Regions from separate parts of the Pelotomaculum isophthalicicum JI genome, predicted to be linked through region 1. Evidence: riboswitches for the same ligand, from Rfam matches in the RefSeq annotation. Region 1 holds a riboswitch; each other region holds the start of a gene.
What was found. Region 1 has a riboswitch for molybdenum cofactor ahead of L7E55_RS10590 (cytochrome c biogenesis ResB family protein). Riboswitches for the same ligand answer to the same signal wherever they lie in the genome.
Positions count from the first base shown of each region.

Region 2: it holds a riboswitch for molybdenum cofactor, as region 1 does, so the genes downstream of both, L7E55_RS11700 (FN3 associated domain-containing protein) here and L7E55_RS10590 (cytochrome c biogenesis ResB family protein) in region 1, are expected to answer to the same signal.
Region 3: it holds a riboswitch for molybdenum cofactor, as region 1 does, so the genes downstream of both, L7E55_RS13840 (hydrogenase small subunit) here and L7E55_RS10590 (cytochrome c biogenesis ResB family protein) in region 1, are expected to answer to the same signal.
Region 4: it holds a riboswitch for molybdenum cofactor, as region 1 does, so the genes downstream of both, L7E55_RS13985 (ABC transporter permease) here and L7E55_RS10590 (cytochrome c biogenesis ResB family protein) in region 1, are expected to answer to the same signal.

Region 1 covers NZ_JAKOAV010000019.1:5,950-9,423, forward strand. Annotated here, with positions in the region: gene L7E55_RS10580 (S-layer homology domain-containing protein) at 1-217, opposite strand, end outside; molybdenum cofactor riboswitch at 343-459, opposite strand; gene ccsA (cytochrome c biogenesis protein CcsA) at 468-1,265, opposite strand; gene L7E55_RS10590 (cytochrome c biogenesis ResB family protein) at 1,249-1,902, opposite strand; molybdenum cofactor riboswitch at 1,971-2,093, opposite strand; partial or broken gene L7E55_RS10595 (stage V sporulation protein AD) at 2,377-2,595, opposite strand; gene spoVAC (stage V sporulation protein AC) at 2,597-3,076, opposite strand; gene L7E55_RS10605 (DUF421 domain-containing protein) at 3,175-3,474, opposite strand, start outside.
Region 2 covers NZ_JAKOAV010000022.1:19,320-22,793, reverse strand. Annotated here, with positions in the region: gene L7E55_RS11705 (MotA/TolQ/ExbB proton channel family protein) at 1-136, opposite strand, end outside; gene L7E55_RS11700 (FN3 associated domain-containing protein) at 133-1,878, opposite strand; molybdenum cofactor riboswitch at 1,874-1,996, opposite strand; gene L7E55_RS11695 (chitobiase/beta-hexosaminidase C-terminal domain-containing protein) at 2,304-2,909, opposite strand; gene L7E55_RS11690 (DUF5305 family protein) at 3,046-3,474, opposite strand, start outside.
Region 3 covers NZ_JAKOAV010000030.1:29,467-32,940, forward strand. Annotated here, with positions in the region: gene L7E55_RS13835 (nickel-dependent hydrogenase large subunit) at 1-992, opposite strand, end outside; gene L7E55_RS13840 (hydrogenase small subunit) at 1,031-2,023, opposite strand; molybdenum cofactor riboswitch at 2,203-2,319, opposite strand; gene L7E55_RS13845 (HyaD/HybD family hydrogenase maturation endopeptidase) at 2,364-2,849, opposite strand; gene hypE (hydrogenase expression/formation protein HypE) at 2,869-3,474, opposite strand, start outside.
Region 4 covers NZ_JAKOAV010000031.1:12,194-15,667, reverse strand. Annotated here, with positions in the region: gene L7E55_RS13990 (ABC transporter ATP-binding protein) at 1-1,047, opposite strand, end outside; gene L7E55_RS13985 (ABC transporter permease) at 1,044-1,742, opposite strand; molybdenum cofactor riboswitch at 1,908-2,027, opposite strand; fluoride riboswitch at 2,126-2,186, opposite strand; gene L7E55_RS13980 (universal stress protein) at 2,266-2,685, opposite strand; fluoride riboswitch at 2,813-2,874, shown strand; gene L7E55_RS13975 (dynamin family protein) at 2,980-3,474, shown strand, end outside.

The sequences.
Region 1 (3,474 bases):
AACCCTGCGGGAAATTAACATACACGTATGAACCAACCGACAAGTTCAACTGCTCTCCCGACTTAAAAGTCAGCGTGTAACGGCCCTCCTGCCCGGGAACATAAGTAGAGGATTGTACGCTCAGGCTTGTAAGATCCGTTGCCGAAGCCGAGCCCAGGAAAAACAGAAAGCATAATAAAGACAACAGGATGCCGGCTGACCGGCTGTTAAGTGACATAACGCTTTTCATCTCCTTTCTTGCCAATATTGTGCATCGCGCTATTACAGACAACATCACCTCCCCAATAAAAAAACCAATAAAAAAACCGGGCCTGCGGAAAGAACCCAGCCCGGCGTGTAAGCACATGACTTGGCTGGTCTCCTTTCCGGCGGGAGGCGCCGGCGTTTCCACCGGAACCTATCGGCCCTGGTCCATGGACTGATTCATTAGGTCCCAAGGGCTCGGAGACAATATTATTGTTTTGTTTCTAGTAGCTATGCGCCCCCGGCAACAGCAAGGTAACCCCTATGAGGGTGAAAACAACCGCTGCAAATCCTATCACGGCTATCAATGCGGCAAACCTGCCCTCCCATTGCCTGGCTCTGCGAAAATGCAGGTACACAGCATATATGAGCCATGTAATAAGCGCCCAGGTTTCTTTGGGATCCCAATTCCACCACGATCCCCACACTTCCTCAGCCCATATTGCCCCTGTCACCAGGACCAGGGTCATAAACGGGAAGCCGGCTGCTATGAAATAGTAAATTAACCTGTCCAAATTGCGGTCCGAAACGAAGGTCCCGTCTTTGCCTTTTTGCCATAGGTAAAGGATGGCGGCCGCAAAGGAAAGGGCAAAAAAACCGTAGGCAAGAACCGCAGCAGCGACATGCAGTTGCAGCCAGACGCTTTGTAGCGCCGGGATAAGCGGGCCGGCAGCCGTCTTTACCGTCAGGGCATACCCCAAAAACAATACCTCCAGCGGCAGGACTACAACACCGGCAATGTGAATCTTAAAACGGCGACACCCAATCAGATAAAGCACAGCCAGTCCCCAGCAAAAAACAATAATAAACTCGTACATACTGGCAAAAGGAAGGTGGCCGCCAGCAAGACTCCTTGCCGCCAGGGCGGCTGTATGGAGGGCCAGGCCTGCGGCAAAGAAGCCCGTGCCCGTACGGAGAGCCCTACCCGCCTGGAACCAGAAGGCGGCGAGGTAAAGGACGGAAGATATAAGATAAGTGATAAGAGCAGCAAAAAAAAGGTCGTTTTCAGGAAGTAACACCATGCCGCCTCCCTAATAAAATTAAAACCGACCCCGCAGCCAGCGACAACAGGCCTGTCCGGACAAAAGGGAGACCTTGTTCGGATTTTACTGTCAGGCCGCTGATATTACCACCGGGCGCTGTCCTAAAGGTGGACTGGTATATCTTGATTTCTTTATAACTGGCGGGATGGTTGACTGATATATGTTTTACGTCAACTTCCCGCCCGCTTTCCAAAATGCTGATAGTAGTGAAGTATTGCTTTACGGCCCCGCCGGCATAGTATTCAGCCTCAATTACCTCTGCCCTGACGGCGATGGGGAAACCCTCATGCTCCAGGTCCACCGTCTCGTGCTCTTTTATTTGAATGTAAGCGCTGTGCTTCGGCCCACCCAAGAGGCCGGCCAGGATGATCAGGGCAATGCCCAAGTGCAATAAAAGATCTCCCAGTTTCCTTGTTGTTATGTTGCATGTAAGACTCCTGAAACGGGCAATCACGCAGGACAAAATATTTAGGCACAATACCACAAACAAAATAGTCCTGAACAAAAAGCGCGGATTCTCCGGGATATACTCCATAAATACAAAATATACGCAGCAAACTGATATAGCCAAAATACCGAATGGCATTGAATTAAATATCTTAATTATTTTTTTCATACACCCTGCACCATGACTTTAATAAAAAATAAGGCTTTGTCCCATTTAAAGGAACAAAGCCACAAAATTGCTTCTAGCCATGTTCTCCTTTCCACAATGGGAGGCGCGTTTGTTTCCCAACACACCCTAACGGCCAGACAACCATACCTGCTACCGGCTAAGGTTTACCTGACTCGGAGATCTTTAATTTTAACATGTGAGTAAAGTAATTCTACATCTTAGAACAAATTCCTGCATGAATGATTAATTATTGTTACTATAACAAATGAAATTTCATCCCTGAATATCTTTATTTATCTTCATAACCTTCTTTTGTATATCTGTCAGCGGTTTCTCCTGCGGCCCATTTACTTGGTTTTCTATTTGCTGCAATTGCATAAAAAGTTTCTTATCTGATGTAACATGTACATTATAGTCTCTGTTCGATTCTTTAATTTTATTATGCACTTCTTCTTTAATTGGTTTTAAGCGCAGCCTGTCAAAGCCGCTCACTTTAATTGCTGTTTCACATGCCTCTTCCAACATTTTTCTTTCTGCTTTCTCATAACTATCCTGCCCGAGCCATATATCGCCATGAAGGATATCGAAATCCTCAGCTAGGGGCCCCTTGGCCTCAAAGGGTCCCCCAACGGCTGCCGCGGACAAAATGGTGGGCCTGTTGGGAAAGACCCAGGTTTGGTGTCCATGCAGCATGCTAGGAGCCTCCTAACAGTGTCAATATAGTTTTAATGAGGGCAACCACAAAGGCGGCAAAAACTCCATAGACAATTACCGAACCTGCCAACTGAAACATACTTGCCCCAACCCCCAGCACAAATCCCTCACTTCGGTGTTCGATAGCAGCCGAAGCGATGGAATTGGCAAACCCGGTTACCGGCACCGCTGTTCCGGCGCCTGCCCATTGGGCGATATGATCGTAGACACCTGAAGCAGTTAGAATAACTGAGAGTAAAATCAATACAGCCACTGTCGGATCTCCCGCTGTCTTCTCGGTAAAATTAAAATTCCAGAGAAAAAAATCTTGAATAAATTGACCGAGAAGATAAATTGTCCCCCCTGCTGAAAACGCCCTGATTACGTTTAGCAGAACTGGTCGTTGAGGCTCCCTGGCTTTAGAAAAGGAATGATACTGCTGTTGTGCCGGAGTTAATTTCTTCTTTTTCTTATTGGACAATTGCGAAAGCCTCCTTTACCAAATTAGGGAACAATGCCAAGAGCTATCGGGGACATTCCCCAACCGCATAGGAATACCCAAGATAGAGGTGTGTCCCCTTACCTTTTTAGCAAAGGCTCTAATTCCTGAATTACTTCCGACAATATCTCAGAAGATTTTTCGTACATCTTCTTAGCCTGCGGTTGTTTAGTACCTAAGGCGTATAATTCACAGTCCGCCTGACATTTTTTCATGGTAGCATAGGCAAGTTCTTTTGTTTTGGGCTTAGGCACCTGAATAGCATCGTCAAACAAGTCAAGATATAATTGTCCTACGGAATCCACTTGGCCAATAAAGACGTTTTCAGGCGCCACGCCCACTTTTTCCAGTTCTGTATGCAGCCAGCGCCTGTTTAGTCC
Region 2 (3,474 bases), on a different contig from region 1:
TTTCCACAAGCAGGCCGCCCAGTTCAATCACGGTAAAGGCCAGTAACAGCAGCAGGACCGCGACGGTAGGCATTAGTAAAGCCGACGAGATGACATGCATTGTATCTTTCAACGGGGTTAACACAGATATTGTCACCTAGCTACCTCCTTTGCGTATTCCAAGTACCTCTTAATCGCGCCGGTTAGAAACAGGAGTAGAAACACAACCGCCGCGTAACCGTCCTGTATATCTGCCTCCTCCTGTAACTTCAAGGGTATATCATCGGCCGACATCTCGAAAACACGCCAGGGTTGTACATCCGGCTGCTCCGGGGTGACACCGCCGGTAGTTGAAGCGGCGGCAACTTCCTTTTTTTCCGCCAGGTACTGCCGGTTGGCTTCCGGCACCGGCTGTTCGGCAGGTATCTCCGGCTGCCTATCGGCAGTTGTCGAATCGCCGGCAGCCGCCTTTTTCTCCGCCGGGCTCTGCCGGTTGGTGGCGATAATCTCATTTTCCGCCGGGGAACGCCGTCCACTCTCCGGCACTGGCGCTTTTTTGGGCATCTCCCGCGACCCGCTCTGCTGAGAACCTGCGTTAGTCAGGCTTTGACCATGCACGACGCAGGAAGCCGACAGGTTCCCGGCCACAGTCCTCGCGGTGATGGTGGCCGTGCCGGGGCCGACCACCGTCACCAGGCCGTTGCCGTCGACCGTGGCCACCCTGGTGTCGCTGGAACTCCAGGTCACGTCGTGGTCCATGGTGTTGTATGGTTCTATGCTCGCCACCAACTCAATGGTGTTACCGACTTTGAGACTGGCCGTGTCCTGGTCGAGGGTGATCTTGGTGGGCGGCCCGGCCGGCCTCTTCGCCGGGTCCGCCGCTTTGCCCGTGAGATCAGCTTTATAGGTAAAGGTTACAACGTCGCTGTCCTCTTTGCCGGGACCGATGGTGACGGCCTTGATCACCGTGTCCTTTTTAATCTCGATGGGCCGGTTGACGCTGTCCAAATCGTCCGGCCGCAGCGGCCACCACCGCTTTGCGCTCTTGTTGTACATCGGGCTGTTAATGGTCGGGATGCTGCCGTCCGTGGTGTAATACACCTTGTCCGCGTCATTGTGCTTATTGCTGAGCTCGATCTTGGTCCCCGCGGGCACCTCTCCGCCGGCCACGCTCGCCTTCGGGCTGTCCCATTTGGGTGGGGCGTCGGTAAGCACCTCGATTTTAGCCACATATTTTAAAAACAAGTTATTGTTCTGCTCGGTAACCGCCCGCTGCCCGATGAGCAGCAGCAGCGCGTCCCGGTCGTTCATTTCGGCGGGGTTGTCACTGCCCTCGCTGCTGATCAGGGCAAGGATCGGCTCCACCTCCCGCGCGCCCTCCGGAGAGCCTGGAACGCTCCCGTCGCTGGCATGGTTGTCCATTAAGCGCGAGAAATAATAGCGCTTGTCTTTGAACAACTCCTTAACTGTAAGCGTCACTTCGTACCCGTCGTTCGACACAAATCTGATCAGCCTGGCCTCTTCTGTCATCCCCGCCAGGGCGAGCAGGTCCCTCAGCTTGACACCTTTCCCTATGTACCACTTTTTGGTAGGCCAGGTGTTGATCACACTGTACACGTGCTCGTATTGTTTCATGCCCTCGAGCTGGGACAGGGTCAAGGTCACGGGGGCAGTCACTCCGTCCCCGGTGATCTCCACCGAGTCCGACTGATCGGCCAGGGCCGCCATGGGCGCCATCAGGTTGGATAAGCCTACGAGCAGCAGCAATACCAGTAATTTCACAAAGAGCTTACAGAGCCATATATTTTTAACTGCCGGCGTGATCATACTCCCCTTATCGCCAGAAATTGACAAAACAAAAACAGCCGGGCGCGGAAAACGCGTCCAGCCGTTGTGCACAGCAGGCAAACAACCCTTTCCGCACTGGGAGGCAGGCCTGTTTCCGGGCCGGCCCTGCCGGTCAGCCGCCATAGCCGCGCGAGGCCACAGGCGGGCAGACTAGGATGTTACACTGTGGATGTCCAGAACGATATTATATTTTAACAAACATAGCGTAAACCATCATTACCACAAAAGGATAAAATTTCTACAAATAGGTTTAGACCGGTTTAGAAGATAACAGTAGAACTCCGGTTAAGCCACGCTTTCATTTAATTTATAACTACTCCTGTCTAGCCCTCGGGTTATACTTATCTAATAAATTAACCCAATAATAATCTATTAGATAACTCAAACTAAACCATGCTGTATTTGGACAAAAAACACCCCCGGGTGAAGGGGGTGGGTAGCATACCGGACGGGTAACGTTGAAAGCCGGAAATCCGCTAGCCCGAGATCAAGTCTATAAGCATGCCGTAATCCGTGACGTCAACGTAGCCGTCGGAGTCGAGATCAGCGGCGTAAATCTCAAAATCATTGGGGGTATACTCGGCACTGATAATGTCGATCATTATCCCCAGGTCTGTGACATCGATGTAGCCGTCGTAGTCGATATCCCCCTTGGCGCGGTTGGTGTAGACGAAGGTTTGCACATCGCTGTTCGTTTTTCCGTTTTGGTTGTTTTGGCCGGGGGGTCCGATCCTGACGGCCTTGATCGCTGTTTTACCGGTAGTGCTGACGGTGATCGGGTGATTGATTGTGTTCAGACCTGGGTGGTCATACCACCATCTGCTGCCAATCCAGTTATAGATCGGGCTGTTCAGGGTCGGGGTGCTGCCGTCAGTGGTATAGTAAATCTTGTCCGTGTCTTCCAGCCCGTTGTCTGGGGTACCGGGTATGGACAGCGCCACCTGGCCGTTGGCCGGGGGCGGCCCGCTGGCCGGACTAGCCTGAATGGAGCTATCCCATTGACTAGGTTGGGTGGTGAGCACTTCAATTCTGTTCACATAGGCCTGGAGTTGGGCCACGGTGAAGGTAGTGGGATTCGTCACCCCGTTTCCGTCGATCTGTACCTCGGTCGACGCGGCCAGGGCCGGCGCGGGCGCGGTCAGGCTGAACTCAGCAGCGCGCCCAGGACGGTCAGGCAAACCTTGTAAAACCAGTTTTTTTTGACTATTAACATTTTAATTATCCCTCCTTTTTTAATTCATAAACAAACAACTTTGGCTCGTCGAAGACATAAAACGTCGCCATATTATCGGTTTCCGAAAGCGGCCGGTACATGACGGGCTTGTTCAGCTCGTCGGCAATCAGCGCCAGGTCGTCCACGGACCGGACCGGGATCGCGTTCCCGCGTTCGCCAGGGATCTCTCCCTCGATGACGGCCATGCGGTAGCCGTATTTTTTAACAATTCGCCTGAACCTGGCCTCCAGGGGATCGGTCCGCCCCGCGCTTCCGCCGGTGAACCGGAGCAGCAGGGCCAGGATGACGGCGCTGAGGCCGGCGGCCGCGCCGTACAGGGCGGCCTTTTTCCGGTCGGTTTGGGCCGGCACGGACCTGGTCGCGCTGATGGCGCCGGGCTTTTCTTTAACCGGCTCCCCGCCGATCTCAAAAGC
Region 3 (3,474 bases), on a different contig from region 1:
ACGTCTTTTTGCTTATTTACAATCTGGCGGGCCAATGGTCCCACCTCATACGGCGTTCCTTCATAACGAGGCGCCTTTAACCAGGAGTACGCGCCCTTCTTTCCGGGAGCCGGTTCGGTTACTCCTTCTCCAGGATATTTTCCAGTTCCATCTTTGAACCAGGAATATTTTACCTCTTCAGTTATTTTAGTCTTGTCAAGCGGTAAAAACTGACCGTTGATATAGCGGCCACGCTTAAACAACTGTTTTTGCCCGTCCGGATCGTCTTCATCGGTCAGTTTGATGCCGCCATAAGCCAGCATGTTTTTACAGCCTGTCCCGATGCTGAACCCGTCATCGCCATAAATCTTCGCCACCGCGAGCACATCCGGGATATACACGTCATCCACAAAAGAGGTTATTTCACGCAGGTACTGTCTGAACTGGGCGATTTTTTCGGCCGTCACGACTTCAGTCACTCCGCCCGCGGTAAACACTGTGACGTGAGGCATTTTTGCCCCAAAGATAGCCAGCATCTCTTGCGCTTTTTTACGGATGTCCAAAGCCTTGATATAATGCTGCACCGCCAGGTCGTTAATATCTTGAGGCAAGCGGTAATCGCCTTCATAACGCGGGATAAAGGGCGCCGTTTCAGGCCCCTTGACATAATCCAAAGCCGCCAGGTGGTAAAAATGCAGCACATGGGATTGCAAATAATTTGCCCCTTGGATTAAATTGCGGACGATCCTGCCGTTTGTCGGCGGCTTCACGCCAAAAGCGTCATCAAGACACAGCATCGAGGCCGTGCCGTGGGCAATCGGACAAACTCCGCAAATCCGCTGCATAATATGACAGGCATCGCGAGGATCGCGCCCTTTTAAAATTAATTCCAAGCCCCTGAATAAAGTCCCGCTTGATTTGGCGTCAATAACTTTTCCGCCATCTACTTCCACTTCAATCTTCAGGTGTCCTTCAATCCGGGTTACCGGATCAATAATAATTTGTTGTGCCACTTTATATTTTTCACCCCTATCAACTAGAATTACTTTAACTAACTAGTTTTCTTCTTTTCCGGAAACTCTATTTTCAGGTTAGGCACAACCGGTGCGTAAGTAACCTTTTCTTTGTTGGTCAGGGGATACACGCCATAGAAAGGCGCGCTTTGGTCAGGAAAAGTAGGTTCTGAACAAGCCTGACAAGGAGCCCCGGCCTTTATGCACCAGTTCACATTATTGTTCCAGCCCCGCTTATAGCAGTCCGAGGTGGCCACAAAACCCTTGCAGCCCAAATAAGCCAGACACCCTTCATCACCAATATACTGGGCGAATTTGCCAACATCAAAATACTGCCGCCGGAAACAATTATCGTGAATCGGTTCAGGATAGAACATCTTGGGGCGCCCAAACTTGTCCAATTCCGGAATTTGGCCGTATTTCAACACGTAAACAACCGTGCCCAGGAAATGGTCGGGATGCATCGGACATAAGGAAAGATTAATGACAGGTTTATCTTTAACCACCTGATTTACACCCACCACCCCGGTAGGATTGGGCGCCGCGGCGGGTATGCCGCCGAACGAGGCGCAATTGCCGGCTGCAATCACGGCGCTGGCTGCCTTGCCAAGGGTAGTCACGGCTGACAGCATGGTTAATTCTTTATTATTTTTTTCCGCGATGGTGCAGTAAGCCCCTTTCTCCTTGGTGGGAATGCCGCCTTCAATTACCAGGATAAACTGATTATTTAATTTTGACGCCGCTTCCTCCAATACTTCCGCGCAAAGATGACCTGACCCGGCCATAACATTAGGATGATACCTTAAGCTGATAACGTCGAGAAGCACCTTTTCAATCGCCGGTTCGACACTGTTTAGCAACGAAATAGAGCACCCCGTGCAACTGGCGCCTTGCAACCAGATTACCGGAGGTTTGCCGTCAGCCGCAAAAGCCAGAGTTTCTTCGAGATCGGGCCCCAGCAAAGTGATTAGACTTGCTCCGGCTGCCGAAGTCATGCAGAGCTTAATAAATTCACGCCGTGTTAAACCCAAATCTTACTCCCTCCTTAATATGGTAATAATAACTCTTAGAAATGGGATTTACGCACCCCCCGCCCAAAGATGGTAATAATGTCTTTATCCAATAGAATATAATAAAAACTTTGCCTTCCTGAAAAAAGGGCAAAGTTCTCGTGCTTATAAATGATCGTCCTTGCTCATTTATAAACATGACATCTAAACTGTGCTCTCCTTTCCACGATGGGAGGCGTACCGGTTTCCCGGTATACCCGCCGGTCAGGCATCCATACCACAGGCTAAGGTCACCTGGCTCGGAGAATAAGCTATAGATTAAGCTGTATTTTTATTTCGATAAAAAAGTTTATTTTCCTTTTTATTTATAAAAAAATTTTATCGCCTGATTAATTTCCTTTTTTATTGAATTTATCAGAGAAGGCAAGGCTTTGTTGACTGCATGGGAAAGTTGATCATTAAATGTAATTTCCCCTGGTTGGATACCGTAAATGATTGTTGGCGGCAACTTTCCCAGCTGATTCGCTATATGTAACACCTCTTGCAGATTCAAATCATGTAAGGAGATAATTTGATCAGAAGAGTCAAAGGCTATTTCCTCAGCAGGTATGCGAAATATAGCGCCCGGCTCCTCACCGGCTTCCAGGCAGTCGATAATAACGGCATAGCCGGCGTCTTCCAGCCAATACAGCAAGTCAATACCCGCCGTCCCGCCGTCCACTATTTTTACGCAGGCGGGGAATGAATCTTTTTTCAGCTCGTTAATCGCGTGAATGCCTGCTCCATCATCACCGAGCAGTAAATTGCCCACACCTATTACAACAACCCTTTTTTCCTCCCCGGGCATAAAACACAACCCTTCCCCATTAACAGATACGCGGCAGGGGCGCGCCCGCCATCATATTTAGCTGTCTGGCGCCTCCCAGCGCGGTCCGCAAATAGACATTTCCTTTTCCAGCCTGAATATCGCCGATCTGGCAGGCATACTCCGCCGACCAATCTTCTCTCAGATATCTCAAGAGCTCACCTGCCTCTTCCGCCGCCACGACTATGAGAAACTTACCCTCGTTAGCCAGGTAGAGGGGATCCAGCCCCAGTAGTTCCGTAATCCCTTTAACACTGTCCTCCACCGGCAAGGCTGCTTCATCCAGCCAGAAATCCACTCCGGAAGACATGGCAATTTCTTTCGCGTTGGTCGCCAGGCCCCCCCTGGTTAAATCGCGCATCAGCTTAATCCCTTTAAACCTTTTAAGAATTTCTGTAGTCATAATGCTTAGAGGGGCGCAGTCGCTGATAATCTGGCTGTCCAGGCCAAGCGCCTCCCGCTGCAGTAAAATAGCTAGGCCGTGATTGCCCAGGCAGCCGTTAACCAGCACCTTGTCGCCGGGCTCCAGTCGCTGGTAGCCCAAGTTAGCCCCGGGCAGCAAGTAACCAACTCCGGTAGTCGTAATATATACCTTGTCCGCCTGACC
Region 4 (3,474 bases), on a different contig from region 1:
AGATAGATAGACTTCTTGACCCATCCCCATATTTCCATCAAATACCTGATCGGGATTGATTATTGTAACCAACGGAAAACCACAGTCAATTGTTGCTTTATATTGAAAACCGAGTGAGAGCAACTCTCGGATTTTCCCGGATACAATGTTGGCACCGTCGACCACTTTTCCTGGGGTAGTACTAACACTAATATCTTCCGGCCGCAACAAGACATGTACCGTATCGCCCACATCGGCCATACTCCCGGAGACCCTGATTGTATTCTGGTCTACCTGTACGAAAACACCACGTCCATCCTTTTCCACGACTGTACCGGGGAGCATATTTTCTATACCTACCAAAGACGCCACAGTCCGGCTGGCCGGCCTTGTCAAAATCTCGCGGGGAGCAGCTGTTTGAATAATCCTGCCTTTTTCCAGAACTACTACCCTACTGGCCAAGAGAGGAATTTCACTAAAATCGTGAGTAACAAAGACACAGCTTATGCCGGTATCGCGCAAAATTCGCCCCAGTTCTACTGTTAGTGCCGTCCGCGTGGGGGCGTCTAGCGCCGAAAAAGGCTCGTCCAAAAAAAGTACTTTTGGCTCCAGAACTAGTGCCCGGGCTAGACTCACCCGCTGTGATTCACCACCGGAGAGGTGGCGCACCGAACGATGGATTAAGTGTTCGATGCCCAGTCTTTGCGACCACTCAGTAACTGGTACACGGGATTTTTCCATGGGAAGTCCCCTTACCTTCAGACCGGAAGCTATGTTATTGTAAACAGTTGTATCCAGCAGCAGGGGTTCTTGGAAAACCATTGCCATAAGGCGGCGCTGCTTGATAGGTTTTTTCCAGTCAACTATTTCGCCTTTAAAAAACAACTCACCGCCGGTGGGGCGCTGTAAAAGCATCAGCACCTGCAATAGGGTGCTTTTGCCGGCTCCGTTGGGGCCTATTAAGGCAACGATCTCACCCTGGTTGAGAGAAAAATATTCAATATCTAATATTTTGTTTTTCCCTTTAGTTAGCGAGAGATCTTTTACTTCTATGACTTTTTCGCTCATGAGGTCCGCCTCCACTGTTGTTGAATTGTCAAAATCAGGGTTATGCCATAAGCCAGGGTCAGTAGAATAAAGCTGATTGCCATTGCGATGTCTAAGTTGCCCTTGGAAACTTCCAACACAGTGGCCGTGGTCAGAACCGCAGTTTGGCCTTTAATGTTGCCGCCAACCATCATGGACGCACCCACTTCAGAAACCACGCCGCCAAAGCCAGCAATAACTGCCGCTAGAAGGCCCATCCGGGCTTCCCGCGCCAGGAGAAAAAGCGTTTGCCACCAGGTGGCGCCAATGGCAATAATTTGCAGTCTTAGTTTGGGGTTTAGCTGCTGAATGGCGGCAATGGTAAAACCGGTTACGATGGGAAAAGCAATCAGGGATTGGGCGATGATCATTGCGATTGGGGTATACATTAATCCCAGGAAACCCAAAGGCCCGTACCGCCACAGAAAAATGCTCACCCACAGGCCCACTACCACTGGCGGAAGCCCCATGCCGAAGTTTACAATGCTCACAATCAGCTTACGCCCGGGAAACAAGGATAGGGCCAGGAACGTTCCTAAGGGAACCCCAATCAATACACTAATTAACGTTGCCGTGCCGGAAACCTTGATGGTAAGCAACGTAATCTCAAAAAGGTCATGATCTCCTGTAAAAAGTAATTCCAGCGCTTTTATGAAGCCTTGCCATATGATGTCCATTTCCTCTTTTCAACTCCGTTCAGCTATTTATCCAGGTCTTCCATATTCTTATATTTACAAGAAAAACACCTCCCATCGAGCGTGTCATAAAATTAGCCCCAGGTTCTTTACCAAGGCAATATTAAAAGCCGGCCAGGCATTGCGAAAAAATGCCCTATCCGGCTGACGTGCGAATTAAGCTCTCCTTTCCGCAATGGGAGGCTTGAAGGTTTCCCTTCAAACCCTGCCGGCCAACCACCATAACTTTAGAGTTTCAGGTGAAAAGGCTCGGAGATAAAAATATTTTATTTATTCTAGATATAACTGGTTAAATAAAAACTCAGCAGGTGAGCCCTATGAATTATGGAACACTTTGCCGCGCGCGCATAAAAAACCCCTACTATTTAAAAGTAGGAGTCATTAGCCGCTCATAGGCATCAGGCGAACTCCATCGCCTCTTAAATGATAAAACTATGAACAATGTAAATACATATTTACAATACTCATAAAAAATACCATGGAAAAACCTTATTGTCAATCAACTTTATTGGACAACCAGGACCGAAATATCGGACTTGCGTAAAAGTTTTTCCACGTAACTACCGAAGAATATATCTTTTATCATGTTATCTTTTCTGGGTGTTACCACTACGAGGTCAAACATGCCTTTTTGAACAAAGTTTTTTAACTCTTCACAGGATTCGCCTGCGATGGTATGCGTAGGCAAGTCAAATCCCGCTAAGCTAGTTAAAAACCTGGGCCTGTCCGATTCTTTTTCAACAAAAGTTAGCTCGCCGGCTGCTTCTTGGTGAAATGCCTTAATGTCGGAAACATGTTCCGGCTTTTTAAGCAACTTGACCAAATGACATTCCGAACCAACCATTTTCGCTAACTTGAGGCCACTATTCAATGCCCTTTTTGCTCCCGGCGAACCATCATACACAACCAAAACTCTGTTGAACATTTTGGGAGCCCCCTTTGTAATTCTTTCCCCTTGCTGAAAATTAGTCTAAACAGAAAACTCCACTATATACCTGTTGGAGTTTCATATTGACTTAATAATTTTTTTCAAATAAAATTTTAATAAGCGGATATTATGAGGTGATGGAGCTCACTTATATGCCTTGTCGAGGCTAATAGCTCCTACCAATATTTTCTTATTGGTGGGAGTTTTTATTTTTTGCCGGCTTCGTATATAGCGCCGCTACCTGTTTTGACAGTTCTTATGGCAATCTTTTTTACGAAAGGGTGATTTGTGGTGCTGGACCATTATGTGCTAAAGAAAAATAGCCTTTTGCAGATCCTGGCTGAAGCAGTTGATTTTGCTGCAAAAAAGGGAAACAGCCCAGCCGCTTCGCTTTTAAAAGAGAGTGCGGATAAACTTTCCCGGGAAACTTTTACCCTGGTCATACTCGGTGAATTCAAAAGGGGCAAGTCCACCTTCATCAACGCTCTTCTGGGCGGCAACCTGCTACCGACTGCCGTCGTGCCGCTGACAGCCATTCCCACCATAATCCAGCACGGTGAACAACTCGGCGCCTCTGTCATTTACCTGGACGGCACCAGAAAAGCAATTCCGGTCAGCCAGATCGCCGATTACGTTACTGAAAGGGGAAACCCCAAAAACATCAAAAAACTGCGCGAGGTGCAAATCATTCACCCGTCGGAATTTTTAAAACAAGGCGTCATCCTGGTGGACACACCGGGTGTCGGTTCTGTCTATGAGCATAATACCGACGCGGCGTACGCTTAT